2 regions of the Hoskinsella mucinilytica genome follow, and region 2 is predicted to be linked to the other one. Evidence: predicted binding sites of a transcription regulator. Region 2 holds the regulator's gene; the other holds the start of a gene.
What was found. Region 2 encodes HrcA, which represses chaperone genes, less so after heat shock. Its sites were predicted from a motif close to TTTTAGCACTNNNNNNNNNNNAGTGCTAAAA; they were not measured.

Region 1: a site for HrcA is predicted at 3,860-3,890, ahead of UGRO018_RS02355 (glutamine synthetase family protein). Genes of this name have one in related genera too.

What each region holds. Positions count from the first base shown of each region.
Region 1 is NZ_JBEQZJ010000004.1:85,266-101,240, forward strand. It holds gene purB (adenylosuccinate lyase) at 1-370, shown strand, start outside; gene UGRO018_RS02345 (CTP synthase) at 404-2,002, opposite strand; gene UGRO018_RS02350 (ANTAR domain-containing response regulator) at 2,008-2,589, opposite strand; gene UGRO018_RS02355 (glutamine synthetase family protein) at 2,613-3,845, opposite strand; gene UGRO018_RS02360 (adenylosuccinate synthase) at 3,977-5,260, opposite strand; gene UGRO018_RS02365 (Mrp/NBP35 family ATP-binding protein) at 5,390-6,223, opposite strand; gene UGRO018_RS02370 (phosphopentomutase) at 6,253-7,443, opposite strand; gene UGRO018_RS02375 (tyrosine recombinase) at 7,440-8,342, opposite strand; gene UGRO018_RS02380 (tRNA1(Val) (adenine(37)-N6)-methyltransferase) at 8,432-9,091, opposite strand; gene UGRO018_RS02385 (stage II sporulation protein M) at 9,123-9,722, opposite strand; gene dinB (DNA polymerase IV) at 9,791-10,957, opposite strand; gene spo0A (sporulation transcription factor Spo0A) at 11,011-11,844, opposite strand; gene UGRO018_RS02400 (SpoIVB peptidase S55 domain-containing protein) at 12,024-13,004, opposite strand; gene recN (DNA repair protein RecN) at 13,069-14,712, opposite strand; gene UGRO018_RS02410 (TlyA family RNA methyltransferase) at 14,731-15,513, opposite strand; gene dxs (1-deoxy-D-xylulose-5-phosphate synthase) at 15,503-15,975, opposite strand, start outside.
Region 2 is NZ_JBEQZJ010000041.1:6,374-22,348, reverse strand. It holds gene UGRO018_RS14095 (class II D-tagatose-bisphosphate aldolase, non-catalytic subunit) at 1-459, opposite strand, end outside; gene UGRO018_RS14090 (diguanylate cyclase) at 710-2,050, shown strand; gene UGRO018_RS14085 (RluA family pseudouridine synthase) at 2,058-2,933, opposite strand; gene UGRO018_RS14080 (desulfoferrodoxin family protein) at 3,075-3,455, shown strand; gene UGRO018_RS14075 (DUF6323 family protein) at 3,650-4,045, shown strand; gene UGRO018_RS14070 (DUF6179 domain-containing protein) at 4,042-5,286, shown strand; gene UGRO018_RS14065 (AraC family transcriptional regulator) at 5,265-6,161, opposite strand; gene UGRO018_RS14060 (hypothetical protein) at 6,277-6,630, shown strand; gene UGRO018_RS14055 (NAD(P)-dependent oxidoreductase) at 6,684-7,532, opposite strand; gene UGRO018_RS14050 (hypothetical protein) at 7,580-8,476, opposite strand; gene UGRO018_RS14045 (cation diffusion facilitator family transporter) at 8,586-9,758, shown strand; gene UGRO018_RS14040 (M81 family metallopeptidase) at 9,816-11,270, opposite strand; gene pgeF (peptidoglycan editing factor PgeF) at 11,366-12,133, opposite strand; gene hrcA (heat-inducible transcriptional repressor HrcA) at 12,407-13,420, shown strand; gene grpE (nucleotide exchange factor GrpE) at 13,430-14,050, shown strand; gene dnaK (molecular chaperone DnaK) at 14,065-15,870, shown strand.

The sequences.
Region 1 (15,975 bases), on a different contig from region 2:
GGTGGTTTATCCTAAAGTCATTGAATCTCATTTGATGAAAGAATTGCCTTTCATGGCTACAGAAATGATTTTAATGGATGCTGTGAAAGCCGGTGGTGATCGCCAGGAACTGCATGAACATATTCGTGTACATTCTATGGAAGCTGGTAAGATGGTTAAGGTAGAAGGAAAAGAGAATGATCTATTAGAACGTATTGCAGCTGATGATGCTTTCCCTCAAGATATGGAACAATTAAAAGCAATCATGTCTCCTGAAAATTTTGTTGGTCGTGCACCACATCAAACGGAAGAATTTTTCCATGACTTTATTGATCCTATTTTGGAACAAGAAAAAGATGCATTAGGTATGCATGCTGACATTAACGTATAAATAAAGAAAAAGACGAAGTATCGTCTTTTTTCTTTATTTATAAGATTTTGCATAATGGATAAAATCCACAAATAACGGATGAGGTCGATTGGGTCTACTTTTAAATTCAGGATGATACTGAACACCAATATAAAATTCATTTTCACTATATTCAATCGCCTCTACCAATTCTTTATTAAGCGATGTTGCGCTGATCTGCATTCCATGTTGTTGGAACATTTGACGATACGCATTATTAAATTCATATCGATGACGATGTCGTTCACTGATCTGTTCACATCCATATGCACGATAAAGTTGCGTATTTGCTTTGATCAAACTAGGATATCCTCCTAAACGCATAGTACCACCTTTGCTGATAGCATCATGTTGATCGCTCATAAAGTGAATGATCAAATGTTGACTTAAGGGATCGAATTCATAAGAATTGGCATCTGTATAACCTAAGACACTACGAGCAAATGCAATGGCAGCAATCTGCATACCAAGGCATATTCCAAGGTATGGAATATGATGGATCCGTGCATAGGTAGCTGCTTGTATCTTGCCTTCAATTCCCCTATTTCCGAATCCACCGGGAATCAACACACCTTGTACATCTGACAACTTTTCATGAACATTATCCTTAGTGATTTCTTCACTATCTATCCATTTGATATGCACGTTCACCTGATTTTGAAGTCCACTATGATATAAAGATTCCACAACAGATAAATAGGCATCGTGTAACTTCACATATTTACCAATCAAAGCAATCGTAACATGATCCTTTATTTCATCCGCATGTTGAATATGGATTGCCCATGCCGTTAGATCTGCCTTAGGCAAATTCAAATGAAATTTTTTACATACAATATCGTCTAATCCATGTTGTTGTAACATGAAAGGTACTTGATATAATGATGGCATTGTCCTATTTTCGATTACACATTCTTTGGGAATATTACAAAATAAGGAAATCTTATCTTTGACATCCTGATCTAAAGGACGATTACATCTGGCAATGATGATATCAGGAAAGATTCCATAGGAATGTAACTCCTTTACAGAATGTTGCGTCGGTTTTGATTTAGGTTCATTGCTGCCTTCAATATAGGGTACTAAAGTAACATGAAGATACAAACATTGTTCCCTTCCCTTATCCAAAGCAACCTGACGTATTGCTTCAAGAAATGGTTGACTCTCAATATCCCCTGTTGTTCCACCAATTTCACAAATCATGATATCTGCTTGACTTTCTTCCTGGGCTTTATAAATATGGTGTTTGATTTCATTGGTGATATGAGGAATAACTTGTACTGTTTGACCAAGATAAGCTCCGGCACGCTCTTTGGTCAATACATTCCAATATACTTTTCCGGTTGTGACATTAGAATATTGATTCAAATCTTCATCCATGAATCGCTCATAATGTCCTAAATCAAGATCTGTTTCACTTCCATCCTCAGTAACATATACCTCTCCATGTTGGTAAGGACTCATGGTACCAGGATCTACATTGATATAAGGATCTAATTTCATTGCCGCAACCTTTAAACCTCGAGCTTTTAATAGCCTTCCAAGTGATGCAGCACTAATTCCCTTTCCTAATCCACTGACAACTCCACCTGTTACAAATATAAACTTACACATACGAATTACACTCCTTTTTTATGTTGATATTTTTCAATCAAACGCTTTGCTATCTCAAATCTGGTGCATTGCTGATCCATTGCTTTCTTTTCAAGATAACGGTGGGCTTGTTGTTCACTTAAATGTTCCTTTTCCATCAAAAGACACTTTGCTCGATCTATGAGCTTAATTTCTTGTAATTTACTACTGAGATTCTTCGTTTTATGTTGCATGATAGCAATCCTTTTTTGTGTAACAAATGCAAATCTTAGCACTAGCGACAGCACTTGCTTATTGATAGGCTTTCCTATAACATAAATGCCAGCCTGTTCCATTTTATCAACAATGCCATCATACCTTTTCTGATTGACTAGCAAAAAGATCGTGGCATCACATCCTTTTGCTAAATCTAAGGGTAAATCATAACTTGTATCATCCATAAGCGGATAATTCATGAGAATAATATCAAATGCATGTTCTAATACAAGTCTTCTTGCTTTATTGCTTTCTTTACAAGCGGTGATATGGACATGATCCTCGCTATGCAAGAAATCTTTAACATATACGTTAATTTTCTCATTTGTTGAAATGATTAGAACATGCTGCATCTTAGCTCACCTCTTATCTTGCGTTATTTTGATGCTGTTTTGATACCTTCGATATAACGCTCTAGTAACCCTTCAGGAAGGATACGTTTGACAAACTTACTGTTTCTTGCTATCTCAATGGCCTCTTCTAAACTACCACAAAGTTTCTCCAAACCTTCATGATCTTCATAAACATTTTGTTTATTTTCTTCCATATGCATATTTTGTTCCATGCCTTCTATTCCTGCAGAAACAACCAAAAGAAAGGCAATATAAGGATTACATGATGGATCAGCACTTCTTAATTCCATTCGTGTATGAATAGGATCAGCGGCCGGTATCCGAATCAAAGAAGAGCGATTGTTATGGGAGAAACTGATATAACAAGGGGCTTTATCTTCACCTAATCGTAAATAAGATTGCTTTGTAGGATTTAGAAATAATGTGATTTCTTTCATGCGATACATGATACCTGCAATGAATGCATTCATTAATTGAGGATTTTGCGCAAATAGATTCATTCCATCCTTGAATATGGATAAATTGATATGTAATCCATTCCCTGGTTGATTTAAAATTGGTTTTGGCTCAAAGGATGCATAAAGTCCATTCATCAGTGCTACCATATCCACTACATTGCGAAATGTCATTAAGTTATCACAACTGTTTAACATTTCCTCAAAATGAAAATCAATTTCATTTTGGCCAGGTCCTTGTTCATGATGACTGCTCTCTGGAAGGATTCCCATTTCCTCTAAATCTAAACAAATTTCTCTTCTTACATTTTCTCCCTTATCTAAAGGAGCAATATCACAATACCCTGCTTGATCATAAGGAATGCTTGTTGGATTGCCCTCTTCATCTCTTTGAAACAAATAAAACTCACATTCACTTCCAAGCATAACCTGATATCCTTTTTGATGTAAGGTATCCATACTTTTTTTTAGCAAGCTTCTAGTATCATAAGGAAAAATAGTACCGTTTGGATAACGTATCTCACAATACATACGTACTACACGCCCTGTCTGTGGACGCCAAGGAAGAATCGTTAAAGTAGATATATCTGGAAACAGAAATAAATCTGATACAGTTATATCTGTGAAACCATTGATAGCACTTGCATCAAAGCTATATCCATACTCAAAAACACTGCTTAATTCACTTGGCATGATTGATATATTCTTTTGATTTCCATATATATCAAAAAAAGCCAAGCGAATAAATTTTACATCGTATTCTTCTAGAAAAGATACAATTTCTTTTTCGGTTGTAATCATAAGAGCACCTCTCTTTTCAAAACAAAAAAGGCGTCAGTGGAACAGAAAAACGATGAGTTTTTCTGTTCTATGAACGCCATTGTTCTTTTAATATGATATATATTAACAAAATCGATGTTTTATTGTCAATCCTATTTTACAAATTCATGTAGTATGATATTGCAATTTCTTTCTGGTCCCACTGAAATCATAGAAATTCTGGTTTTGGTTAGTTCTTCAATTCTAGCCAAATATCGTTTCGCATTCTCAGGCAATTCCTCATAAGATTTCATCGTTGAGATATCTTCACTCCAACCATCAAATTCTTCATAAATTGGTTTTGCTTTCGCAAGATCTTCTACATTGCTTGGTATATAGTCATAACGTTTTCCATCAATATCATAAGCAACACACATCTTGATGGTTTTGATTCCGGATAAAATATCCAATTTGGTAATTACAAGATCTGTCAATCCATTGATCATAGCGGCATGTCTTACAACATTCACATCCAACCATCCACAACGTCTTGGTCTGCCTGTTGTTGCACCAAACTCAAATCCCTTATTTCTTAATTCATCTCCCATGTCATCAAACAGTTCGCAAACAAAGGGGCCTTCTCCTACTCTTGTAGAATAGGCTTTCGCAATTCCAATGATAACATCCAATTTTTTTGGTGAAACTCCTGCTCCGGTACATACTCCTGCACTGGTAGGAGATGAAGATGTAACATAAGGATAATTCCCATAATTGATATCCAACATCGCAGCTTGAGCACCTTCAAATAATACTTGTTTATGTTCATCTAATGCTTTATTGACATCAATTTGAGCATTGATAATTCTTGGTAACAATAAATCCTTGATTGCTTTGAATTTCTCTAATAGCTCTTCATATACAAAGCCTGGATGGTCATATACTTTTTGAAAGGTGATATTCTTCATCTCAACGGCTGTCTTTAGTTTCTTTTGAAAACTTTCAAAATCTAATAAATCACCCATACGAAGTCCTGTACGAGAATATTTATCTGCATAACAAGGTCCAATACCACGTTTTGTCGTACCGATTTTGTTATCTTTTAAAGATTCCTCGATCAATTCATCTAATAACACATGATATGGCATGATGATATGAGAACAATCAGAAATTTTTACATGATCTGTATTCATTCCTTTTTCTTCTAATGATTTGATTTCTTCAAGGAATACAAAGGGATCCACTACAACCCCCGGTCCAATCACACAGGTTGCATTTTGTAACACACCGCTTGGAAGTAGATGCAATACGACCTTGTCCTCTCCTACTACAACGGTATGTCCTGCGTTGTTTCCTCCTTGAAAGCGAACGACATAGTCCATTTTAGAACCTAAATAGTCTACAACCTTCCCTTTTCCTTCATCGCCCCATTGGGTACCTACTACTACATAACCTGGCATAAGATGATTCCTCCTTAGGGATTGTGATGCATGTTTTATATGTCCAGCAAAAAATCCTTTAATAATATAGCACAAATCATGAAAAAAGGAAATCATTTTTCATCTATTTTTTCATATTTTTTCAATGCATTATTTGGTTGCGTCAATCAACTTATCTACAGCTGGTGTGATCCATGCCTTCATCGCTTTGGCTGTTTCTACATCAAAATTATCATCTTGATAAATCATGTTGATACTTGGTGTCATCGGAAGTTCTGCCCATAAACTTAATCCATTCTTTTCCAAAAATGCTTCCGTATCCTTATGTTGGAAAATTTCAATACGCTTTCCACAATCCGGACATTCTACATAACTCATATTTTCAATAACGCCCAATACCGGAACATTGACCTGATGGCACATATTGATGGCTTTTGATACGATCATGGAAACCATTGGTTGTGGTGTAGATACCATCACGACGCCATTCACGGGTAAACTTTGTAACACAGTTAAGGCTACATCACCTGTTCCAGGAGGCATATCGATCAATAAATAGTCTAATTCTCCCCAAATAACATCTGTCCAAAATTGACGTACTGCATTCCCTACGATAGGGCCACGCCAAACAACCGGTTGATTTTCGTCATCCATCAAGAAGTTTAATGACATCACCTTAATGCCATCTTTATCAACGACCGGTTGAATGGCATCATTCGTTCCATATGCTTTTTCATGTTCTAATCCCATCAAACGTGGAATACTTGGCCCTGTTATATCGGCATCCATAATGCCTACTTTCATTCCTTTATCCGCAAGAACTTTCGCAAGCAGTACGCTCATACTGCTTTTTCCAACGCCACCTTTTCCACTCATCACGCCAATCACATGCTTGATTTTGTTGTTGGCATTATTTTGAATTCCACAAGAATCCTCACTCTTACCACAAGTCCCTTTGCTTGGACAGTTATTACAATTACTCATTTGTATCTCGCTCCTTTATCCTAATTGTTTTATTTTAATTCAGAAAGCACGCTACAACCGATCGTACCCTCTGGCATTGCTACCTCAAAGTTATCCGCAATCGTTGCACCTATCATCGCAAATGTATCGGACACCGGTAATAATCCATGCCCTTTCATAGAAGGGGAATATGCAAGGAAAGGCACCATTTCCTTCGTATGGTCACTACCTTTATACGTAGGATCATTACCATGATCTGCAGTTATGATCAATAGATCATCATCATTTAATTCTTTTAACACCATTCCTAATAATTCATCAAAGCGTTCCAATTCTTTCCCATATCCGATAGGATCTCTTCGATGTCCCCATAAGGCATCAAAATCAACTAGATTCACATAACATAATCCTGTGAAATCTTCTTTCATGACCTCTATGGTTTGTTCCATACCATGAACACTGCTTTTTGACTTTAAGGCTTTCGTAATACCTTCTCCTACGAAGATATCATTGATCTTACCGATGCTGATTACATCATATCCCGCATCCTTTAAAGCATTTAATGCTGTTTTTCCATATGGCTTCAATGCATAATCATGTCGATTGCTCGTTCTTTTGAATTCGCCTTTTTTATTTCCAAGATATGGTCTGGCAATGACACGCCCAACCTTCCATTCCGGCTTCATCGTCAATTCTCTTGCAATCTCACAACAACGATACAGCTCTTCTAAACCAAAAGTTTCTTCATTTCCGCATATCTGTAATACACTATCTGCACTTGTATAGACGATCATATCACCACTTTGATTAGCATGTTCGCCTAATTCATCCAGTATTTCCGTTCCACTTGCTGCTTTGTTACCGACGATCTTATGACCACAACGCTCACTTAATTCCTTTAACAGCTCTTTTGGAAATCCTGTTTCTGTAAAGGTTTGAAATGGCGATGTAATATGAAGACCCATCATTTCCCAATGACCCGTCATCGTATCCTTACCTACACTTGCCTCTTTCAGTTTGGTATAATATCCCTTTGGCTCTTTGCGTGGTGCGACATGTGTGAGGGGATGTAGATTCGCCAAACCTAAATCTGCCAAATGTTCAATAGAAAACGTTGGCATATGTTCATCAATATGCCCAAGAGTATCCGTTCCGATATCGTCATAGTCCATAGCATTCGGCATAGCTCCTACACCAAGTGAATCTATGACAATGGTCACAATACGTTTATATTTTTTCATCGTTTGCTTACCTCCTTTGCTTTAGGATGAAAGGATGCATACGCATCTGTTAACTTTTTATTTTGGATATGCGTGTAAATTTGTGTTGTGGATATATCACTATGTCCTAATAGCTCTTGTACCACACGAAGATCTGCGCCACCGTCAAGTAAATGAGTCGCAAAACTATGACGAAAGCTATGAGCACTAAGACGTTCATCCAAACCAAGAAGATTCAATTGATTCTTAATGAGAAGATGTACATATTGTCTGGTCACGATATGTCCAAGATGATTGATAAACACATAGGATTCTCGCTTTTTCACCCAATGAACCCTTACTAGCTTCAGATAATTCTGTAAAGCTTGAATGCTTCGCCCATGCATGGGAATCATACGTTCCTTATCACCTTTTCCAATGACCCTTAGAAACCCTTGTTCCAAATGAATCTGATTTAATGTAAGGGAACACAATTCGCTCACACGTAAACCACACCCATATAAGACCTCTAGCAATGCTTGATGAAATATACCTTCATCACTATCATCAAAACTGTTTAACAGCGTTGTGATATCAGCTATGTTGAAGTACTTTGGTAATTTTCTACCGACTTTACGTCCATGAAGATGGACACTGACATCTTCGATATTTGGATAATTCATTTTGATATAACCATGAAACATGTGAAGGACCGTGATCATATGATTCACACTACTTGCCTTTTTCTTATCTGCTTGTAAAGCTAAAAAATCTTGTAAGATCGGATAAGTAATATCCTGTAGCTGTAAAACCCCTACAGAAGCCAAATACTCACGATACTGTGTCAGATCACGACGATAAGATGCAATCGTTGCCAAAGACTTTTGATCGACCACACTAATATAATGAAAATAATCCTCCATTGCTTCTAAAATATCCACGTTATCACCATTAGATATTATACCACAGGAACATCATCATTTCTCTTAAAAAGAACTTGAAAAAGAAAAAAAGCTGATGTTTCAAAACATCAACCTCTTGTATGCGTGATCGGTGGAAGAATATGACAATTGGCTTTACCATCCTTAATCGCTTCTATCAAAACCCCAATTGCTTCTTCCTTATTCTCATCATAAATAAATTGGATCGTTCTTGTTTCCAAACGCCAGGCTCTTAATGTCGTAACGATATCGATCAATCGATTACTACGATGCACTAAATAAAACCGCCCTTTCTCTTGAAGTGCTTGCGATACTTTCTTTGCAAGCGTATCTAAGGTCAAATGGACTTCATGTCGTGCGATCCTCATTGCTTCACTTTCATTCTTTGCCGTTCCTTCATAATGTTGGAAATAAGGTGGATTACATACCACAACCGTTACCTTAGGCATCACTAACTTTGAAACATCACCTTCTATGATATCCGCATCAATGTGAAGTTGTTCCATATTATGTTTGGCCAAAACAACGGCATCATGCTGTATCTCGATGCCAATCAACTTGGAAGGGTTTTTTCTTGCTGCTGCCGCAAGCAATGCTCCATTGTTGGTTCCAATATCTAAAACAGTATCAGATGTATGTATCTTCATAAAAGCCGCCAACCTCGCTGTATCGCTGTTCATTCGAAACATTTGATCATCTTGATAGAGATAAATATCTGTACCATTTAAATAATCATACGTATATGCCATTATTTCACCTCATCATCTTGTTTATTATACCTTATTTCCCTATTAAATTGAATAGGTTGACCAATTGAATCATCAAATCCGCTTTAATATACGCCTCTACGATCACAATCAAAAAGCAGATGATCAAATCATTAAGGATAGAGTCTGCCAACTTACGAAAATCTAAGCGTTCTTTATTGCTGCATGATATGATGAGATACATGCTCAACTGTATGGCACTGGCCGAAATCAAAAAGGTCGCTAAGCAATCTACTAGTACTTGAGGGAATAGTGTCAAGATGATACCTGCGATTCCTTTTAATTGATACGTATAGACAAATAAGGCACAGGAGAATCCGATCTGCATGCCTTTGGTAAATACAATGAAGCTAATAAAAGGAATACCGATGATACTGGTGCCTAAAAAAAAGACAAATAAGATAAAAAGAATACCTGAAAGGAATTGTCCTGAAAAACTGGTTGCATTATCACTCATTGAATTGAGATAGCTTGTGAAGTTTTTCATATCATTGATATCGATTGTTTTACTGAAATACAACCCTGCCGCAAAGCCCGCAACCAATAGAATTGCGATAAAAAGATAGACGTTGCGATATTTACGAAAAAAGCCATGGTAGATTCGTTGTTTCATAAACTCACCTCTACTACAGCATATGAAAAAAAAGAAGTTTCAAGGCTTCTTTTCGTTCGACATAATATTCACTTTGCGAGCACCTTTCCTAAGGTTGTCAAATGTGCATCCGGCAATTGTTTGTTTAATTCCTTTAAGACCTGTTCCACCTCATTTGTATTCTCAATAGGTTCTTGGAACATGTTGATTTGATCGACACTTTTTGCTGTTTGAAAGGAAGCAAGACCAATGCCAAGATGACGAATCGGTTTCCCATTATGATTACGGTCAAATAAATAAAGCGCATTCTCTAATAAGATATTGATGTCATTGGTATAGTTAGGAATATTGACACTTCGTACCATATTGGAAAAATCATGATATCGAATAGATACTGATATCAATCTTCCACTCAGTCTTTCATCTTTTGCTCGTTGACTTAATGTACGTGCAAGTCTTTGAAACACCGTTTTTACCTCATCATATTCTGTAATATCTCGATCTAATGTTGTCGATTGAGAAATAGATTGCAGACTTTGATTGAAATTTAATTGATTGCTACTGTTACCACGAGCATGTTGTATGAATTGATAAGCGTGTTTTCCAAGCAACGTCATTACCTTTTTCTCGTTTCTTTCATCTGCCAGATCCCCAATGGTTAAAATGCCTTGTTCTTCTAGCATCGGAACGGTTTTCTTACCAATGCCCCACATTTCACTTATCGGTAACGGCCAAAGTTTTTTCGCAATTTCTTGTTTTCTTAAAACCGTGATCCCCATAGGCTTTCGCATATCACTTGCCATTTTTGCCAAGAATTTATTGGGCGCAACCCCAATACTACAAGGTAGCCTCAAGTCTTCCATAACATCCTTTTGAATGATCCAAGCAAGATCCAAAGGTCGCTTATAAGCCTTGATTGCTTCTGTTACATCCATATAACATTCATCAATACTGGCTGGTTCGATATAAGGAGAAAACTTTCTTAGATATTTGAAAAAACGTTCACTTAATTCTTCATACCAAGAATACTCTCCCTGTACAACAACAAGCTCTGGACATTTTTCCAATGCCATATGCAAGGGCATGGCACTATGGACACCATAACTTCTTGCTTCATAGCTTGCTGTTGATACTACACTTCTTCTGTTTAATCCGGCCACAACCACCGGCTGTCCTTGTAAGGCTGAATTTTTTAATATTTCCGCACTTGCAAAAAATGAATTTAAATCAATATGAAAGATTACTCGACCACTCAAACTAACACATCCTTTAAGGATTAGTATAATAGATTTAACTAGAAAAATCTACCTTAACGATATTGTTTAATGACACTATTTTTATTTTTCATACGATGTTCTAATCTTAGCTTATCGGAAATCATTGCGATAAACTCAGAATTGGTTGGTTTTGCTTTACTTGCTGAAATGGTATATCCGAATATATCATCAATCGCATCAATATTCCCACGATTCCATGCAACCTCAATCGCGTGGCGAATCGCACGTTCTACTCTGGAAGCCGTTGTTGCATATTTTTTCGCTATCTCCGGATATAACACTTTTGTGATCTGTCCTAGAAAATCAACATTTAGATAGGTTTCTAAGATAGCAGTACGCAAATACATATAACCCTTGATATGTGCCGGTATCCCGATTTCATGTAAAATCTCTGTGATTTCCCCTTCTAACTCTAGCTTGACCATACGCTTGCGTTCATCCTCATCCAGATTTACTTTAACTACATTTGTACCCATGGATGGTTTCTTGCTGAAGCCAATGATAAAGTTTAGTTTGTCCACAAGTTCCTCGATTTCGAAGGGTTTCATTAATATGTAATCAATTCTATAATTCTGAACCTGTGTGACGATCAAATCATTGACAAATGGTGTGGTACATATAATGTGGTCTACATCAATTTTATTCTTCTTTAAATCAGCCAATACACTTATGCCATCTTTCTTTGGCATGATCAAATCCAATAACAGCACATCAATGTGCTTACCATGTAGTTCCGTAATGCATTGTTCACCGTTGGTTGCACTACCAATGATTTGATATGCATCACTTTTTGCAAATGCCTCTTTCATACAGTGAATCATTTCTAAGCTGTCATCTACGACATAAATCTGAATTTTGTTGTTCATATATTTCTCTCTCTCCTTCCTATACTATTATATAGATACAATAGGCTAAATAGCACGAAGTTTGTCGCCTACAAAAGAAAAAATAGCAAAGTTTGGTGAAAGATAAAAGAAAATCGACCTTTTCTACCATTGTTTCTACTAAACGAGGAAACACGATGGGCAAAAAGGTCGATTACTATTTAGGAAGCACTTTCATCTAACATCCAATCAACGAAAATACCATAACCGTAAATCGGATCACCGGTTATCACGTGGGTCAATGCACCTATGATCTTACCATCCTGTATGATAGGAGACCCGCTCATTCCTTGAACGATACCATTTGTTTTTTGTTTTAAGGTTTCATCTGTAATCTTTAATTCAATTCCTTTTACATCCTTACTACTTTGTTTATGCACTTTTGTAATTTCTATTTCATACAGCTGTACTTCATTCCCTTCTAATACCGTCATGATCATAGCCTTTCCAACATGTACTTGCGTATGATCACCGACTTGCATTGCCTGTTTTTGTGGTAAAAAGGAATATTCCCCATAGATACCATACACACTGTTTCGATCTACATGACCGATGGTAGTGCTAAAATCAATGGTAGCTTGTTTTTCTCCGGGTACATTCGCTTTGGCTTTTTGGATACCATCAACAGTTGCAGGATAGATCGTTCCTGAATGGATATCGGCAATGCTATGAGTATCACTATCCATGATTTCATGTCCCAATGCACCATATCTTCCTGTATCAGGATCATAATAAGAAATCGTTCCGACACCGGTAATTTTATCCTTTACATATAATCCGCTTTTGATATTGCCATTCTCATACGCTGTCACCAATGTAACATTCATCGCTTTTCCTTGTCGCAAAATGGTTAGTTCTATTTGATTGCTTTGCTGATGATGTTGATTCAGCTCTTGACTGAATTCCTCTAGTGAAGTAATCTCTACACCATTAACTTTTGTAATCAAATCATTCACCTTTACGGTTTTTGATGGATCAATGGTTTTACCATTTGCTTGAAAGGTATAGGTACCACTGATCAACACTCCATCATATGCTACTTGAATACCAATGCTTTCTCCTCCTGGTATCAATTCCTTTGCAGAAACAGTACCAAATAGAAGAGTAGCACTAAACAATATACAAACAAGTTTTCTAAACAAAACGCATCACCTCCTGAAAGTTAGTTTACTCTCACTTGATGATGCGCAATCTAGTAATTATTACCTATTCTTCATTCGCAAGCTGATATAGCTCTAATGCAGATTGAATTGCATGATCTGAATCACTACCACTGGCAATATTCGCCAATTCTTTGATTCGCTGTTCTTGATCAAGCAATGCAATACTTGTTCTTGTCTGTTGGTTTGCCTGATGTTTTTCTACAATGTAATGTTGGGATGCACATGCTGCAACCGGCGCAAGATGGGTCACGCAAAATACTTGCGTTTGTTTTCCAAGTTCTTTCATTTTCTTACCGATGGCCAATGCGACCTTTCCACTGACACCAGTATCTATTTCATCAAAAATCACGGTTTCGATTCCCATTAAAGAGGTAAACACTGTTTTTAATCCGAGCATCAATCTAGACAGCTCTCCTCCGGAGGCACTATGAGCCAATGGCTTAAGCCCTTCTCCGGCATTCATAGCAACCATGAATTCAACCTTATCGATACCGGACGTATTCCCTTGTGTAGGTTCAAAAGCGATTTCAAAACGAGCATGCTCCAATTGTAGGTCATGAAGCTGTTGTTTCACTAAAGTGCTAAGCTCCATAGCCTTTTTTTGACGAAGCTTGCTTAGTTTAGCCGCTGACGCTAAAAATTTCTTATGTGCTGTTTCTACAATTGCCTCATGTTTTAAAATGAAATCCTGGCGATGTAAGATACTATCTATTTTACGTTCTAATTCAGCTCTTTTTTCCATGACTGCATCATAATCTCCACCATACTTTCGATAAATCTTATGAATAAGGAAAATACGATCAGAAACTTCATTAAAACGAGCTTCATCATATTCTAAATGATCTAAATAGTCATGCAATTCGCTATTCATATCTTCCATTTGATAATAAAAATCACTCAAAGTGGAAGCAATCCTAGATGGTACCTCGTCTTGTAATCCTTGTAATGCTTTGAATGTTTCATAAACGGCAGGATTTCCTGTCTGTTCCATTTGTGTTATCGCAAGCTGAACGGCAGATGTGATTTTTTCAAACGAAAGCATGCGCTTTTGTTCGTCCTCTAACGCTTCTAGTTCTTGTTGACGAATTGCTGCTTGATCAATTTCATTTAACTGAAATGTCAAATATTCAAGATCATCTTCATTGTAATCACTGGACAATGCTGCTTCTAATTCATCCTTGACCTTCTTATAAGCATGATAGTCTTTTTCCACCTGTGCATTCAGATCCAACTCATTGACAAAATTATCTAATAATCCCAAATGATAACGTGCATTCAATAAGTATTGGGTATCATGCTGAGAATGGATATCCACGATCTGGGATATGATTTCTCTTACATAGGAAACACTTGCGACACGATGATTGATCCTTGTTGTACTTTTGCCTTCCTTTGTGATTTCTCTTGTAATGATCAAAGCATCTTCTTCCAAATCAAAACCATCCTCTGTTAATTTTTGAATCAAAGATGGATGCTCAATGGTAAAGACACCTTCGATCATCGCCTTATCACACCCTGTTTTGACCATACCGGCATTTGCTCGTTCTCCCTTTAATACCCCAATGGCATCCATTAAAAGGGATTTTCCTGCACCTGTTTCTCCTGTAAAAGCAGAAAGCCCCGGTTGAAAATCAAGAGATACTTGATCAATCAAAATAAAATTCTTCACAAAAATACTGGTTAACATCACGACACCCGCCTTTCGTTAAGTATGTTTACAATGATACGCTTCTACGATTTTTTTATAGTCAAATGTTTTCGTACAAGGCTTGGACATGATATGCATGACAAACTCTTTATTTCCATCCCGTCCCAAAATACTGCTTCCTTGTAGATGATGAACATATAAGCCGATTTCTTGTACATAGGATACCATATCTTTCAAAACCTGTACATGAATTTTTTTATCTTTTACGATTCCATGTTTTCCGATATGCTCTTTTCCTGCCTCAAACTGTGGTTTGATCAATGCCACAAGGTCTACATCCTTCATGACTTCTTTGATGGCCGGCAAAATCAATTTGATGGATATAAAAGAGACATCCATACAAGCAAATTGCGGAAGCAAAGAAAACATCTCTGATGTTAAATAACGACAATTGGTATGTTCCATATTTATGACTCTTGCATCTTGTCTTAATGTTTGATCCAATTGATCACAACCAACATCAATTGCGTAAACAAGCTTCGCACCCTGTTTTAAACAAACATCGCTAAACCCGCCGGTACTTGCGCCAACATCCATACAAACCTTATCTTTTAAATCTAGATGAAAATCTGATATTACATCATAAAGCTTATAACCGGCTCTTGATACAAAGGACAGAGAGGATGGCGCTACTTGAACGTCATCCTCTTCACGTATAGAAAAGCTGTTTTTCAAAACAACCGTACCATTTACAGACACTCTCCCTGCCTTGATAGCATCTTGAGCTTTGCTTCTAGTCTCGCTTTTTTGCTTTTCTACCAAATATTGATCAAGCCTCATGATTTTTACCCCCAATCAGATGAACGATAAGTTCACATAAGGAATTCATATCCAAATGCTCCAACTTTCTCAATTGAGGCAAAGATCCATGGGTAACATAATGATCATCAATCCCCAATCGTATAAACTCCTGATGTAATTTATGGTCATTCACATATTCCAAAATAGCACTTGATAGCCCACCTGCCATCATATCTGCTTCATAAATGATGATTGGTTTCTCTTGAGCACATAATTCTTCTAACATCATAGAATCAATTGGTTTGAAAAAGCGAGCATTGACCACACGTACAGGAAGTTGATTGACCTTAACTTTTGAAATGATGCGATCTACATCATTTCCATAGGTGATGATGATGACTTCATAATCTTGCATTTCCCAACTTGTCCAACTACCAAGTTCAATCTGTTCATAATGATGGACTGATTGGTAAGGTGTGTTTCCTCTAGGATAACGTATCG
Region 2 (15,975 bases):
ACCTCTTGAAGCGATGACTTCATCACTTAAACGAACGTTTGGAACATCATCAGCTACTTTCATGCTAGTATCAATGTGAATCTTTGTGAATCCGGCTGCTACATAGCAACGTACCAGCTCTTCAGCATCTTTCATTGCTTCTGCTTCGGGTTTACTTGCAAAAGTCAAAGGACCTAAATGATCTCCTCCTAAGAATACACGACTACGGTCGAATCCGATTTCGTCTGCTTTCTTCATAACGAATGCATGGAAATCTACAGGCTTCATCCCTGTATAACCACCATTTTGATCAACTTGATTTGCAGTGGCTTCGATCAATACGCATGAATTTTCTTTTTTTGCACGCATCAAGGCAGCCTCAATGACATAATCATTGGCACTACAACAGGAATAGATTCCTACTGGTTCTCCGTTTTTCTGTTTTGTAACGATTTGTTTTAATGGATTTGTTTGTGGCATTTCATAACCCTCCTTATGTATAAACAAATTATAACACGATTTCATTGATTGTAAATGAGTTGAAATCAGCTTGTTAGTTTGTATAAAACATTTGTACAAAAATACAAAAAACAAAAAAATGGAAGAATATGGAAAATATTGTCAGCTTATGTTAAAATAAGACAGACGTAAATGAAAGCGATTTAATTTACGCTATTGTGTAATCGTAAGAACATGATATACTTATAATGAAAAGAAAGAGGGAAGCGGAATGATTGATACAAGAGAGAAACTCCTTATTAATAAGATCCGTTCAATATGTTCCCAATTAGAAGAAGAAGCAGATCAAAGAGATAAGGTTACCGGTATGGTGGAGGGGACCGGTGAAGTTAGTAAACTGAAGGCACTTGTGGAAATGAGCTGTGATTTTTATTGGGTATTTGATTCCAATACGAGTATGGTGACATTCTTCTATATAAGGGGAAAAACACAAGAAGAAATGCCAATTCGTAGGTCATATACTTCCTTGTTGAAGAGTGTTCCTGCGGAACAACAGAAGTTGATTTCTGAAGCGTTTTTACGACTATTTCAAGGGAATAGTAAAGAAGAAGTAGTTCATTTTGAAAGTATGAGCAAGGAAAACACTTATCAGATGGAAATCATATGCCGCCCTTTTGTGGATGCTACCATTACAAAAATTCTAGGGGTTACCAGAGTTTGTCATCGAGCTTCACAAAAGGAATTGCAAACAGTTGCCGAAGAAGAAAAATTCAATGTTTTGATGAGTCTGTCAAATATGTTTATTTGGGAATATGATGTAAAAGAAGATACTTTTTTAGCAAACGCTTCATTACTACATAAGTTGAAGCTAGAGGAAAGAAAATACAGTTTGAACGAAGCTATTGAAATTTTGGGAATGCCGATGTTGGAAACCTTTAAGGAACGCATTGATGCTGATGAATTAAAAGGACATGCTATCGTGCATGTGAAATGTAAAAATAGTCCTATGGATTATATCTTTGATACCAATTATAAACCAATCAAAGATAAATATGGGAAATGTCAAATGTTGATCGGTACGATGATGGATATCACAGAAAAAGAAATTCTGAAAACCAATGCCAGCAGAGATCCATTAACCAACAGCTACAACCGTCGTACTGCAGATATGACATTGCATAGCTCTTTTGAAAAGTTTAAAAACGGAGAAGAGTTTTATACGTTGATTTTCTTTGACATAGATAACTTCAAACGTATCAACGATTCTTATGGTCATGATATGGGAGATTATGTACTTCGCCATGTATGTGAGGTTATTTCAAAAGAGATCCGTAGTAGTGATATGTTATGTCGATGGGGTGGAGATGAGTTCTTGTTGATTTGTACAGGGATTTCCAAAGAAAATATCTATGCATATATTGATCGTTTGAGAAAAGTGATTGAATATACGGACTTCTCTTTTAATAAGGAAAAGGTAGAAGTAACGGTATCCATGGGCGCAGCTTATTATTACCATAGTGATGTTACTCATGATCAAGCAATGAAAAGAGCGGATCGTAGTGTTTATAAATCTAAGTTGGCCGGACGTAATAAAGTATGTATATTAAAATAACCTTCTGTTAGCGCAGAAGGTTTTTCATATCTTTAGGTAAGTCACATTGACAAACGATGGTTTTTTCTGTAATCGGATGAACAAAGCTAAGTTGATAAGCATGTAAAGCACAGCGTTTGATTCTTTGATCCTTGCTACCATAAAGGAAATCCGATAAGATAGGGTGATGGATACTAGCCAGATGTACTCTGATTTGATGAGTGCGACCGGTGAATAAGGTACATTTGACTAAGGCGTAATCGCTATATTGTTGAAGTACTTGAACTTTTGTTCTGGCATCTGTTTTTTTCGGATCGATACGCATTCGCTTTGCGTGATGACGATCTCTTGCGATTCCTTTTTGAATGTCCCAATATGTTTGTTCCATTCGACCTTTGGTAATTGCGTAATACTCACGGTGAATTTCTTTTTTTGCTAATTGAACATCTAGCATCGGCTGAAGAAGCGGTTCTTTACAGAATAGGATGAGCCCACTTGTTTCTACATCCAATCGATGCAAGGGGCGAACAAGGATGTTTTGATTCGTTTCATCATAATATGCTTTTACAGCATTGCATAAGGTTTGCTTTGTATTGACTCCATCACTATGTACCAACAAGCCACTAGGCTTATCTACCACAAGAAAAATGTCATCTTCATAGATAATGGAAATCGGAAGTCGCCATGCAGGAATCGTATCAGCCTCCTGTATGCGTTGTATACTGAAACAGTCACCTTTTTGAAGTGGTATGGATTGTGAAATTGCTTGATGATTAACTTTGACCCTTTTTTCCTGCATGAATAAATAGCGTTGTTTTTTGGATAAGTGTAATGACATAAGCATAGTTTCTACACTTGTGGGCTCTTTGATCGTTATTGTGATTTCATTTTTCTGAAGTTGCATAAAAACCTTCCTTTTTGTTGGGCAAATGAATATACGTCATTCATAAGGGTATGCTATACTAGTATCGTATCAAGGGATACACAAGGATAGTCAATCCCTTCCCGTATGGAAAGGATAACATAAAATAAGGAGGAAATAAATATGAAATTATTAAAATGTGCTGTATGCGGTAATATCGTAGAGATGGTTGAGGACAAAGGCGTACCAGTTATGTGCTGTGGGAAACCAATGGCTGAATTAACAGCGAATACAAGTGATGGAGCATTAGAAAAGCATGTACCGGTCGCTGAAATCGTAGATGGTAATTTGCATGTTAAGGTAGGAAGTATGGAACACCCTATGTTACCTGAGCATTTCATTACTATGATCATTGCAGAGTTTAATGATCGTGTGGTACGTGTCAATTTAGAACCTGGAAACAAACCGGAAGCAATCATCGCTTTAGGTGATTACAAGGGTAAAATTCACGTTTATGAATACTGTAATCTACATGGATTATGGAAAACAGATATTGAAGCATAAGGAATGCAAAAGGCAACTTCGGTTGTCTTTTTATTCGCCTTCTTTACGAAAAATATAAAAAAAGTGAACAACAACTTCACTTTTTCTTTTTCTATCTGTGGATATCATACCATAAAAAGTTGTTTTTTTCAAGGCTGTAAAAGTGATACAACCTATGATATAACTATGCTCCATGATGAGGATGGTGTGTAAATATGAATCAGATAGAACAAAAAAGAACTATGATCACATTGTTGAAACAAGTCAATGATGATCTATGTACATATGGCTATTGGTTAAGTGAACAGGATATACAACAGCTACGAAAAACTCAAAAAGAGGCATATCAGGCAAATGGGATGATTGATTTCGATGTGCACATCATATTTGATCTTGCGAGGTGTTTTGCAACCTCGCCGTATTTGAAAATAGATACCTTTCTTTTCTGTATCAAACAAGTTTTATATTTGTATTATGCACTCAGAAAAATACTGCGCAATCTTTATGATGATGAGCTTGTTGAATTGATCTATCATTGTTATCTTGAACAACATGGTGTCATTGATAGCACACTTTATCAATACTGTGTTCAGAAAGGACGTGCGATATGATAAACCATTTATTGGCATATCCTGAACAAAAAAGTGACTATCTTTCTTTATCGATTACACTTGTTTATCAGAAAAATAAGTATCGTTTTACCTCTATAACGATCAAAGAATATCAACAAATACTAAAAAGCATAGACTTTATGCTTCAACATGCGATCAAAGAAGGTACCTTGAAAGAACGCTATGATGATGGATATCAACAAGTACAAAAGTTGATTCAATCTACCCGGTTACAAATGATACAATTACAAAAACAACAAAGAGCATTACCCAATGAGCGCTATCGAAGTATTCTAACACAACAGCTTCCTGACTTTTTTACACATTATGATCCTGATTACCATGCAGTATATTGTAAAGAAGATTTGGATTATCCTTTATTGTATGGTCTTTTTCTGGAACATGATATGTATGGAAAACAGGGGATTGATCTAGTAGCATATTATTTGGAATGTTTTCAAATAGAAGAAAGCTTTCTTTTATTATTTCAAAAGGATTTAGAGCTTTTCTTGCATGATTATGAAATTCATGTAGGAGTAGAGCTTGAAATGTTAGGGATCAACTTTACCGAAATTGTGTTAACACAAGCTTTATTCGCCTTTTATTTGAAGAAAAAGCATGGACTTTTTCTCAATGAAGAACAAAGGAAAGAGCTTATCCGACAATTAAAACAAGACGATCTAGATACTTGCTTACCTATCTGTTTTTCCTGTTTTCTATCAAAACTGCCTCAATCAATGGTATCTTATCTTGAGCCATATGAAAAGCAGTGGATAGAAAAACTGAATCTTGCATGTTTACATGGTACATTTGAATCTCTCATTGTGATACACAAATATTCTACAGATAGAAAGCCACAGATTCTCACAACCTGCGATGGTACTTTATTTACACAGATGTTAAGAAGTTTAGAGGAATGTGAAGGTATAAAACGTATACAAAAAATCATGGAAACCAAGCTTGGATACTATGATTTTATCGACTTGTTTGAGATGGATATTTTGTCGAAAAAAGAGTATTTTCTGTTGTACGATGCTTTAGATCCTATGTCTTTGGCGTATTTATTTTATGAACACTTTAAAGAAGCTCATGTTTTTCATCAGAAACTACAATTAGATGAAAGCCTACTTTCTAACATAGATTGTTCCTATGCATGGGAGTGTTACTTCATAACATATCTCATGCAATGTCCACTTGGTAAAAAACAAAAACTTTCTTCCTATTTCATGTCTTTACTATGACATGCTGTATGATAGGCCCGAGGGGTCATACCAATGATTTTATGGAAGGTTTCCGTATAATAGCTACTGCTCATAAAGCCAAAACGCTGTGCGATCTCGGTCAAAGAATGATCGCCTTGAGCGACATAGGAAAGACTTTGGTGGATACGACAGGTATTGATATATTGAATAGGAGTCTGATGAACGTATTCTTTAAAAAGCCTACAACATTCACTTTTACAGATGGAAGCTTGCTTTGCTAAATCATCTAACGTGATTTTCTGATAAAGATTTGATTGAATATAACTACACATCAACTGAACTCGCTCTACCTCGTGATTCGTACCGATCATTGGCGTTAATTCATCTACAACATGATCGTATAAAATCTCCCAAAAGCTACTAAGCAAAGATAACAATGTAAGCCAAGAGGTGGTATTTGGAAAATGAGTGGATATCAACTGTATGATCTGAATCAATTCTTTTTGCCAAATGCTATCTTGGCTCAACTTTACATAAGGTAACGTATTACATAAAATCAAAGGAGCTACATATTTTTGATAAATCTTGCCTTCTCGATGTCCTAAAATGGTAGGTTCCATTCTTAACACAAATAGCTCACAATTTCCCTTGATCTTACTTCCGCCATGAAGTGTATTGCTGTTGATGAAAAGGGCATCTCCTTGTTTTAAGAGAATGCTTTGATCTTGAAGGGTGTATTGTATTTCTCCTTTTTTGATCAAAGATACTTCGATTTCCGGATGCCAATGCGTTAGAAAATGTTGATGAACATAATTGTTTAAATCATCATGAAGTCCCCAAACCGGAAAGCTTTCATCTAAGGGCATGTTCATTTCCTTTCCGTTTTTATCTGTGATGATCTGATGATATCCCATAGTTGATACCTCCTTCATTATAAGATTGTTATAAAAATGAATGTTTTTGTGATATTTTTTTATCTATATTTCAATTATAGTTATGTTAGATAGAAAAGTAAAGGAGGAAAAGAATATGCAAGGTATCTTATTTTCCTATGAAAGCATTGCGACACAACAACATATAAAGGAAGGAATACGATTTTTGTTTCACATCTTAAAACATCGTAACATTCCATTTTTGGTAATGACAAGGGTACAAGAAGCCGCCATCTTGGCAGAAGAACTAGAAGGTCATCAGGATATCTGTTATCCTGTCTATGTAAAGGATGATGGAATCTATGAACGTGCAGCTGAGGCATTACATTTAGAATTAAAGGATTGTATCTTAGTGGAAGAGGATCCTAATGAAGAACTGGATGTTTTGAGTGCCAATCAAAAAAATGGATATGATCTAATGTTTGATTTAATGATGGAATTGATGTCATAGGGGAGCTGTTGACTCCCTTTTTCCATATAAAAAAAAGCCATCCTCTCGATGGCTTAAGAATAATAATGAATCAATGCTTGCGTACCTTTGTTTTCTTCTCCCTCTTTTGCCAAAGTTTCATACATCTGACATACAGAATCTAACATAGTTAAATGTTGTGAACCCATTTCATCTTGAATGATATGCATATCTTTAATGAAATGCTTGATGTAAAAACCTGGTTCAAAGTCTTCGCTTAATACTCTTTTCGCTGTATGTTGAATTTGCCAGCTACCTCCAGCCCCTGTCCCTATGGCATCTAGCATCAGGCTTTCATCTAAACCATGTTCTCTTGCGTAGACAAGTGCTTCACTCATTGCAGCTACAGCACCGGCTACCGCTATTTGATTGCATGCTTTGGTATGTTGACCACAACCTGCTTCCCCCATATAAGTCGTAGTACCCATACAAGATAGAAGCGGAAGACATTGTTCGTAAATTTCACGGTCTCCTCCTACCATAATAGATAATGTTGCTTGTTTTGCGCCACTATCACCACCGGAAACAGGAGCATCTAATAAAGGAACGCCCCTCTCTTTTGCCTTTTGATAAAGCTGTTTGGCTAGCTTTGGTGAAGATGTGGTCATATCGATACAGATACAACCATGTGGAACATGTTCTAAAATGCCTTGCGTTGAGGTATAAATTTCCTCTACATCCTTAGGATAACCGACCATGGTAAAAACCATATCGCTATCTTGAACACAAGTTTTGATCGTATCACATACTTGTATGCCTTCCATCAAAAGATTCATTGCCTTTTCTTTACTACGATTATATACGCTGATTTCATGTCCTGCTTGATGTAAATGCATCAACATGGCACTACCCATTACACCTGTTCCTATCCAACCGATTTTCATAATAACCAACCTCCATTTTGCCTATGCTTGTGGCAAGTTCTTCCTTATTATACTAAAAGCTGTAACAAAATACAAAAAATAGAGGTAGATAACAAACTTTGAAAGATTCGATAGAGAAAAAAGTGACGATAATTGACTTTGCTATGTTCACACATAGAATAGATTTGCATATGCACACAAAAGCCTCCAAAGCCTAATAAAGCGCAACTGGCCATGAAAGATAGAAGCTTTGGTAAAGCGGCTTGTTGGATCAAAAAGATACCATTAGAAAACTCTGAACATATGGAAAGGGGATAACGTAAGACTTCAGGTAGAAAGGAAAACAAGATACCAGTCACACTCATAAACAGCATCAAATATCCACCGATCATAAACAAAGAAGTACCACTTTCCAACATGGAAGAACTAAGGTCCTTCATGATAGGTTGCTTATGAAGTTGTGAATCATGATAACAATGAATGAAAGAAGAACGTGTCATCCAAAGTGCAATCAAGCCATATGCTAATTGAGAGAAATATAAAAGAAAGCCAATATGAATAGAATGATATAATTTCACTCCACAACTTAAAATTACGAATCCAGGTGTAGGGAAACAACAAATGTTAAAAAGACGCTTTGCGCCATCTTGATCAATTTGACCTTTGTTTAATGCTTCTTCAATAAATAAAGAACCATTGGGAAAGCCTAACAACATGGTACTGATGATCAAAGCCATAGCTGTTTGATCTACACCAAAGGGTTTACATAGAAAAGAAGGAACCAAATGATCTAGCATATGTTGCTTATATAAAACACGAATCAACACCATGGTCACAAACATGCTTGGTACTAAATTTTCAAACCATAAAGTCAATGCTTGTTTACTTAATTGTACAGTGTTCATGCCAAAAAAAAGACAGAGGGCTAAAATAGCCAAAAGAAGAAAGGAAAGTAGTTTTTTCATGTTATCACCACTTCTACCATATGAGAAAAAAGAAACAAACATGAGGGTCTTTTCTAAATTTGTAAAATGTGTTAAACTAAGTACTCAAGAATAAAAGAGGGTGAAGTTCATGATTTCATTTTTAGCAAAAAAATTAATTAAGAATTATAAAGAAACCAATCGTGAGGAAGTGCGTCATGCTTATGGTAATTTAACCAGTACGGTAGGTGTCATAAATAATATCGTATTGTTTGCGTTTAAATTTATCGCTGGGACCTTGGCACGTAGTGTTTCTATTACTGCAGATGCAGTAAACAACCTTTCTGATGCCGGTAGTTCCATCATATCTTTGGTAAGCTTTAAGATTTCCAGTAAGCCAGCCGATGAAAAACATCCTTTTGGTCATGCTCGTTATGAGTGTATTGCCTCTATGGTGGTTGCGACCTTGATATTGATCCTTGGTATGGAATTGATCAAAACCAGTGTGGATAAGATCCTTCATCCGGAAATGATCGAATTCAGTTGGCTTTCCGTAGTGGTTCTAGTATTTTCTATTAGTGTGAAGCTATGGATGTATACCTATAATAAACATTATGGTAAATTATTGAAATCCAGTATCATGGAAGCAACGGCTGCGGATAGTATTTCCGATGTCATGGCTACAGGGGCAGTATTGTTATCTACGATAATATCACCATTGATCCATTTTAATCTAGATGGTTATATGGGCGTTATCGTCGCATGTTTCATCATCTTTGCAGGTTTAGGTATCATCAAATCAGCTTTAGATGAATTGCTTGGAAAGGCTCCTGATGAAGAGCTTGTCAAAATGATTCAAAAAAAGGTAGAAGAATACCCGGGAGCATTGGGAATGCATGATTTGGTTATTCATGATTATGGAAGTCATCGTACCTTTGCCAGTCTTCATGTAGAGGTAGATCATCGTGTAGATGTGTTAAAGAGTCATGATATGATTGATAATATGGAAAAGGATTTTAAAGATCAATTAGGTATCGAAACCGTCATTCATATGGATCCTATTGTGATTGACGATCCTTTGACCAATGAATTAAGAGAGTATATGAAAGATCTTGTAAAGAATATTGATGAACATCTATCCATGCATGACTTTAGGATGGTACAAGGAACCACGCATAGCAATCTGATCTTTGATGTGGTCGTACCATTTCAAGTAAAGCTTAGCAATACCCAGATATTAGAGGAAATCAAACAGAGAGTGACAGCAACTTATCCGAATTATTTTGTTGTTGTGACCTTTGATCGAGCATATACGACCCAATAACCAATAGAAAAGATGATGAAACCTGCTTCATAGCTTGTATTCATCATCTTTTTCATGTTATTCTAATTCAAAATCGTCATAAGGAAACATTGGTCGCATGATCCTCTTAAATACCAGATTTTCACTTCTTTGATAGGTTGGACCTTGGGTCAAGGACATGATACATAATTTACCATACTTTTTAAAATCATCAGAAACATAGCCTTGCTTGGCAATGATCACATCATAATCTTCGAAGGATAGACCACTATAGGCATATTGCTCGATATCCAAATACTGAATGGCATCATATTCCACAATGACACTGATCGGTGCATGATCAAATTTTACCGTGATTGCAGTACCGATATCCTTATGATCTTCATACAACTTATCGGCAATTCCTTTTCCTGTAATCGTACCTTCTACCTGTACGCTTTTACAAAATTCATCCAGATTTGCGCCTAGTGTAAAGCTGACATGATCTCCGATGTTTTTATGATATAAGTACTGATATGCTTGCTTATCTACGATACCACTGAATAAGAATTGTTTCCCATTGGTATCTTTTAAATTCAACACTTGATGAAGAATAAACGTATTAAATCCATCTGCACCAGAGCCTACATTATCGCCTGAATCGGTAATAAATACCGGAGATCCCTTAAATGCAACTGCTTGTTCAATGGCATCATCAGGTTCTGCGACGTTCCCATGGAATTGAAATTCATGACGTTTAGAAAATGCGAATTTACATAATTTATCAGCCATCTCTTGTGCATAGGCTTGATCTGCTTCACTGTTTGGTACAACAACTGCACTACAACCAAGCTTATCACCATCATGACGAAGATAACCGATATGGAAAGATGCACTCATGATGCGATCACTTTCTTCTATTTCATCACATAAGCGATTGATGGAACGTATTGGTTCTTCATGCGATTCGCTTTTTTCACCACCGACAATGATAGGAACTTTCACATAAGCAGGCTTGATGTTTCTACGATGATATAAAAGATCCACAAATTTTTCCGCTACAAAGCGATATGTTTCTTTGACATCTGTATGTGGAGATTCTCGATAACAACGAAGAATATTAACATTGTTGACCAATTCGCTAGAAAGATTTCCATGAGGATCCATGACCAACGCAATCGGTAAATATGGACCGGTAAGCTTACGAATTTCACGTAAGAATGCATGTTCTGCAGAGCCCCCCTCTAAGCCGATGACCTTGCTAGCACCATGTAGAAATAAGAAAATACCATCGATTTCATGTAGATGTTCTTCTACATCATGTAATAATCTTGCCAAGATGAAATCATAGGCATCCTTGGTGACCGGGCCATGTGGATGACCGATTGCGGCAATACTTGGAATCAATTCGATACCGGCGTTTTCAAAGATATCTCTTGTATACATGGAATTGATACAATCTTCTCCAAAACCAAATATAAACTTGTCAAATGTCATCAAAGAACGGGAATGTTCATTTGATTCTGAACTAAATCGTGCTACTAATACTTTCATAGGTTACCTCCTGATATTTGTTATTTATATTATAGGGATAACAAGTGTCAAGATAGGGCAAATTGTTGTCCTAGGAATTAGGAAAAAGACGCACATTAGGCGTCTTTACGTAAAATATAACTTAAATGTCTACCACATGCATGATCTCTTCGATAACTAAATAATGCTTCATTTGGGGTAAAGGTATCTGATTTGTTGATGGTAATACTACTCATTGGAACACCGAGATCTAATAGCATTTGTTTGTTTAATCCTCGATGATTCACCAAAGCTTTTTCATTGCCAAGATAAGTAAGATAGCTACTTGTATCAAAACTCATTTGTTCGATCTGTTGATAGACATCCTTACCTACTTCAAAGCTTCGATAACCGATGGCAGGTCCGATATAGGCCTTTACATTTGCTGGATCCACATGTTCTTTTTCGATGAGGTGCAATAATGTCTTACGGGTGATTTCCTTTACCGTACCTTGCCATCCGCTATGAATGGCCGCAATGATGTTTTCGATGGGGTCATATAACAAAACAGGTACACAATCCGCATGAAAGACTCCGATCAGTAGATTACTTTCTCTTGTATATAAGGCATCACAATCCGCAATGGCAGAAGCTTGTGTCATTGCGCCTTTTCCAATGTCTTCTTTGGTAACACAATGAATGTGATCGCTATGGGTTTGTTGTGCAAAGACACACTGATCTAATGCTATGCCAAGACTTGCACATAATTGTTTTCGATTGCCGATGATGGCATTGACATCACCGCCTGTATGAAGTGCCATATTGTTGTCTTCCTTTTGTGTTTGATCTTTCAGGGTCGTTCCTGCAAGAATATGGATATCTGTTTTCCATTCTATCGTATTCATATAAAAACCTTCTTTCTTCTATCTATTAGTATATGTATTTTTTTATCTCATGGATAACCATAGTATATAAAATATAGAAGCATTCTGCAATGATAAAGCCTTTCCTTTTATATAAGAAGATTTTTATTAGATTTTTTTTGGGATAAGAGCCTATGATAAGCACTTTTTCATTATTTTTCAGTATTTTAGCACTAAAAGGTTGACAGTGCTAAAATATTGTCATATACTATTAGCAGACATAGAGATGGAGTGCTAGAAGGGAGTGAAACAGCGATGACGGAAAGACAAGTGGCGATTTTCAAAGCAATCGTAGATGAGTTCACCAAAACGGCGGAACCGGTTGGATCAAAACGTCTGATGGATTTGTTGGATTTCACTTGTTCCAGTGCCACCATTCGAAATGAAATGGCTGCTCTTGAAGAAATGGGACTTCTTGAAAAAACACATACTTCAAGTGGAAGGATCCCAAGTAGTAAAGGATATCGTTTCTATGTTGAACATCTAATGGAGAAACAACTGGATGAAGGAATCAAGCATTCCTTACAGGCAGTGTTTACACAACGTCATTATTCCCTTGAAGAGATCGTTAGGAAAAGCTGTGATATCTTATCACAAATGACATCCTTAACATCTGTCGTATTAGGTCCCGATAGTAAGTATCAGACATTACAACATATTCAATTGGTTCCCTTAAATGAAAGAAGCGCAGTTGCGATATTCATTACAGATCATGGACATACCGAGAATAAGACGTTCCATTTTGGGCAAGATGTGGGTGTCAATGATATCAAGACCTGTTGTGACTTGTTGAATGATAAGCTAAGCGGTACACCGATCGGTGAGGTCGTTGCAAAGATGAAAGAAATACAACCACTATTAGCAAGTCATGTCGCAAGGCATGAGGTATTGTTTGAAGCATTTGTCAATGCGTTCATGAAATTTGCAAGTGACAATGTTTATTGCAGTGGACAAAGTAATATGCTTTATCAGCCAGAATTCGCAGATATCGAAAAGCTGAAAGAATTGATGAAGATGCTAGAGGATAGCAGCTTATTTCGTCAAATTGCCAATCATGATGGCAATGTCGCAATTCAAATCGGTGGAGATAATGACTTGATTCAGATTGATGATGTTGCTGTTGTCAGCAGTAAATTCAAGTTGAATGAGGAAGAACAGGGTGAGCTGATGATCGTCGGCCCGACCAGGATGCAATACAATCGTGTGGTCGCCTTGATGGAATATATGAGTAAAGTAATTGAAGACTTATACAAAGAAGAAAATCAATAGGAGGTCAACATGCAGGAAGAAAACGTAAACGAAAAAGATGTAGTCAATGAAGAAACCCAGCAAGAAACAGAAACAAATGAAGCGATGGAAGAAGAAGTAACACAGGAACAAACTGCTGAGGACAAAAAAGAAGAAAAGAAAAGTGCAAAGTTCGGAAAGAAAAAAAGAATCGAAGAGCTTGAAGAAGAAAATGCAAAGCTAAAAGAAGAGCTTGCAGCTAGTAAAAATGCTTTCTATAAGGCTTATGCGGATGCAGAAAACTTAAAGAAACGTCTACAAAGTGAAGCCGATAATGTAAGAAAATACCGTATTCAAGGTTTCGCCACAGAGGTGTTACCTGTCATCGATAATCTAGAACGTGCATTGGATGTGAAGGTAGATGATCCTAACATAAAGAACTATGCGAAAGGATTTGAAATGATCTACCAGCAGCTGGTGCATATTCTGGAAGTGGAAGGTGTCAAGGAAATCGAGGCAATGGATCAGCCATTTGATCCTAACTTCCATCAGGCTTTGATGCAGGAAAGCAAAGAAGGCGTAGAACCTGGTATGGTAATTGAAGTATTACAAAAAGGATATATGTTAAAAGATCGTGTATTACGTGCAACGCTTGTGAAAGTAAGCGAATAAAGGAGGAAACAATTATGAGTAAAATTATTGGTATCGACTTAGGAACAACAAACAGCTGTGTGTCTGTTATGGACGGTGGAGAATGTAAGGTTATTACAAATCCGGAAGGAAATCGTACAACACCATCAGTTGTAGCATACAAAAATGGAGAACGTATCGTTGGTGATGCAGCAAAACGTCAGGTAGTCACAAACAAAAATACAGTAAGCTCTATCAAACGTTTGATGGGTACAAATGAAAAAGTAGAATTAGAAGGAAAACAATATACACCTCAGGAAATCAGTGCCATGATCCTTCAGTATTTGAAAGGATATGCAGAAGATTACTTAGGTGAAAAAGTAGAAAAAGCAGTCATCACAGTACCTGCATACTTCAATGACTCTCAGCGTCAGGCAACAAAAGATGCTGGTAAGATCGCCGGCTTAGAAGTAGAACGTATCATCAATGAACCAACAGCTGCGGCTTTGGCTTATGGTATTGATAAAACAGAAAAAGAACAAAAGGTTCTTGTATATGACTTAGGTGGTGGAACATTCGACGTTTCTATCCTTGAGCTTGCAGATGGTACTTTTGAAGTATTGTCTACCAACGGAGATACAAAATTAGGTGGAGATGACTTCGATAACGTAGTTGTTGATTGGATGGTTGACACCTTTAAGAAAGAAAACGGTGTAGATTTAAGAAAAGATGCTATGGCAATGCAGCGTTTAAAAGAAGCAGGAGAAAAGGCAAAGAAAGATTTAAGTGGTATGGTACAAACACAGATTTCACTTCCTTTCATTTCTGCTGGTGCTGATGGGCCATTACACTTTGAAGCAACATTAACTCGTGCTAAATTCGATGAAATGACAAAACATTTGGTAGATCGTACGATGGAACCTGTTCGTAACGCACTTCGGGATGCTGGTCTAACAAAGAATGATATTCACCAAGTATTGTTGGTAGGTGGATCTACTCGTATCCCTGCCGTACAGGAAGCGGTAAAGAGCGTATTAGGTAAAGAACCAAACCGTTCTGTAAACCCTGATGAAGTTGTAGCTATGGGTGCTGCTATCCAGGGTGGTGTTATTCAAGGTGATGTCAAGGATGTATTATTGCTAGACGTTACACCACTTAGCTTAGGTATCGAAACAATGGGTGGCGTTATGACCGTATTGATTCCACGTAATACGACCATTCCTACAAGTAAATCTCAAGTATTCTCAACAGCTGCTGATAACCAGCCTGCTGTAGATATCCGTGTGCTACAAGGTGAAAGACCAATGGCAAATGACAACAAGGAATTGGGTATGTTCAAGTTAGATGGCATTGCTCCTGCACGCCGTGGTGTACCTCAGATCGAAGTTACCTTTGATATTGACGTAAACGGTATCGTTCACGTATCCGCAAAAGATAAGGGTACTGGAAAAGAACAATCTATTACCATTCAGAATACAAGTGGTTTAAGCGATGATGAAATCGATCGTATGGTTCGTGAAGCTGAGGAACACAAAGCGGAAGATGAAAAACGTAAAGAAGAAATCGATTTACGTAACCGTGCAGAAGGCTTTATCGCTCAGATTGACTCTATGTTAGCTGATAATGGTGATAAGATCGATGCAAATCAGAAAGAAGAAACTCAGAAATTACGTGATGATCTACAAAAATCATTAGATGAAAATGATATGGAAGCTGTAAAGACAAAACTGGAAGCTTTGGAAAAAGCAGCTCAGGCAGCTAGTGCACAAATGTATCAGCAACAAGCAGGTAACCCTGGTGCAGATGCAGGAAATGCAAACGATGATAACGTTGTAGATGCAGAATTCGAAGAAAAGAAATAAAACGACGAACAACAACAAATCCTAGTGCTTGCGCTAGGTTTTGTATGTTGTGGTATGACACTAAAGATAAAGTATGATAAAATAGAACCCGGTATGGATAAACTG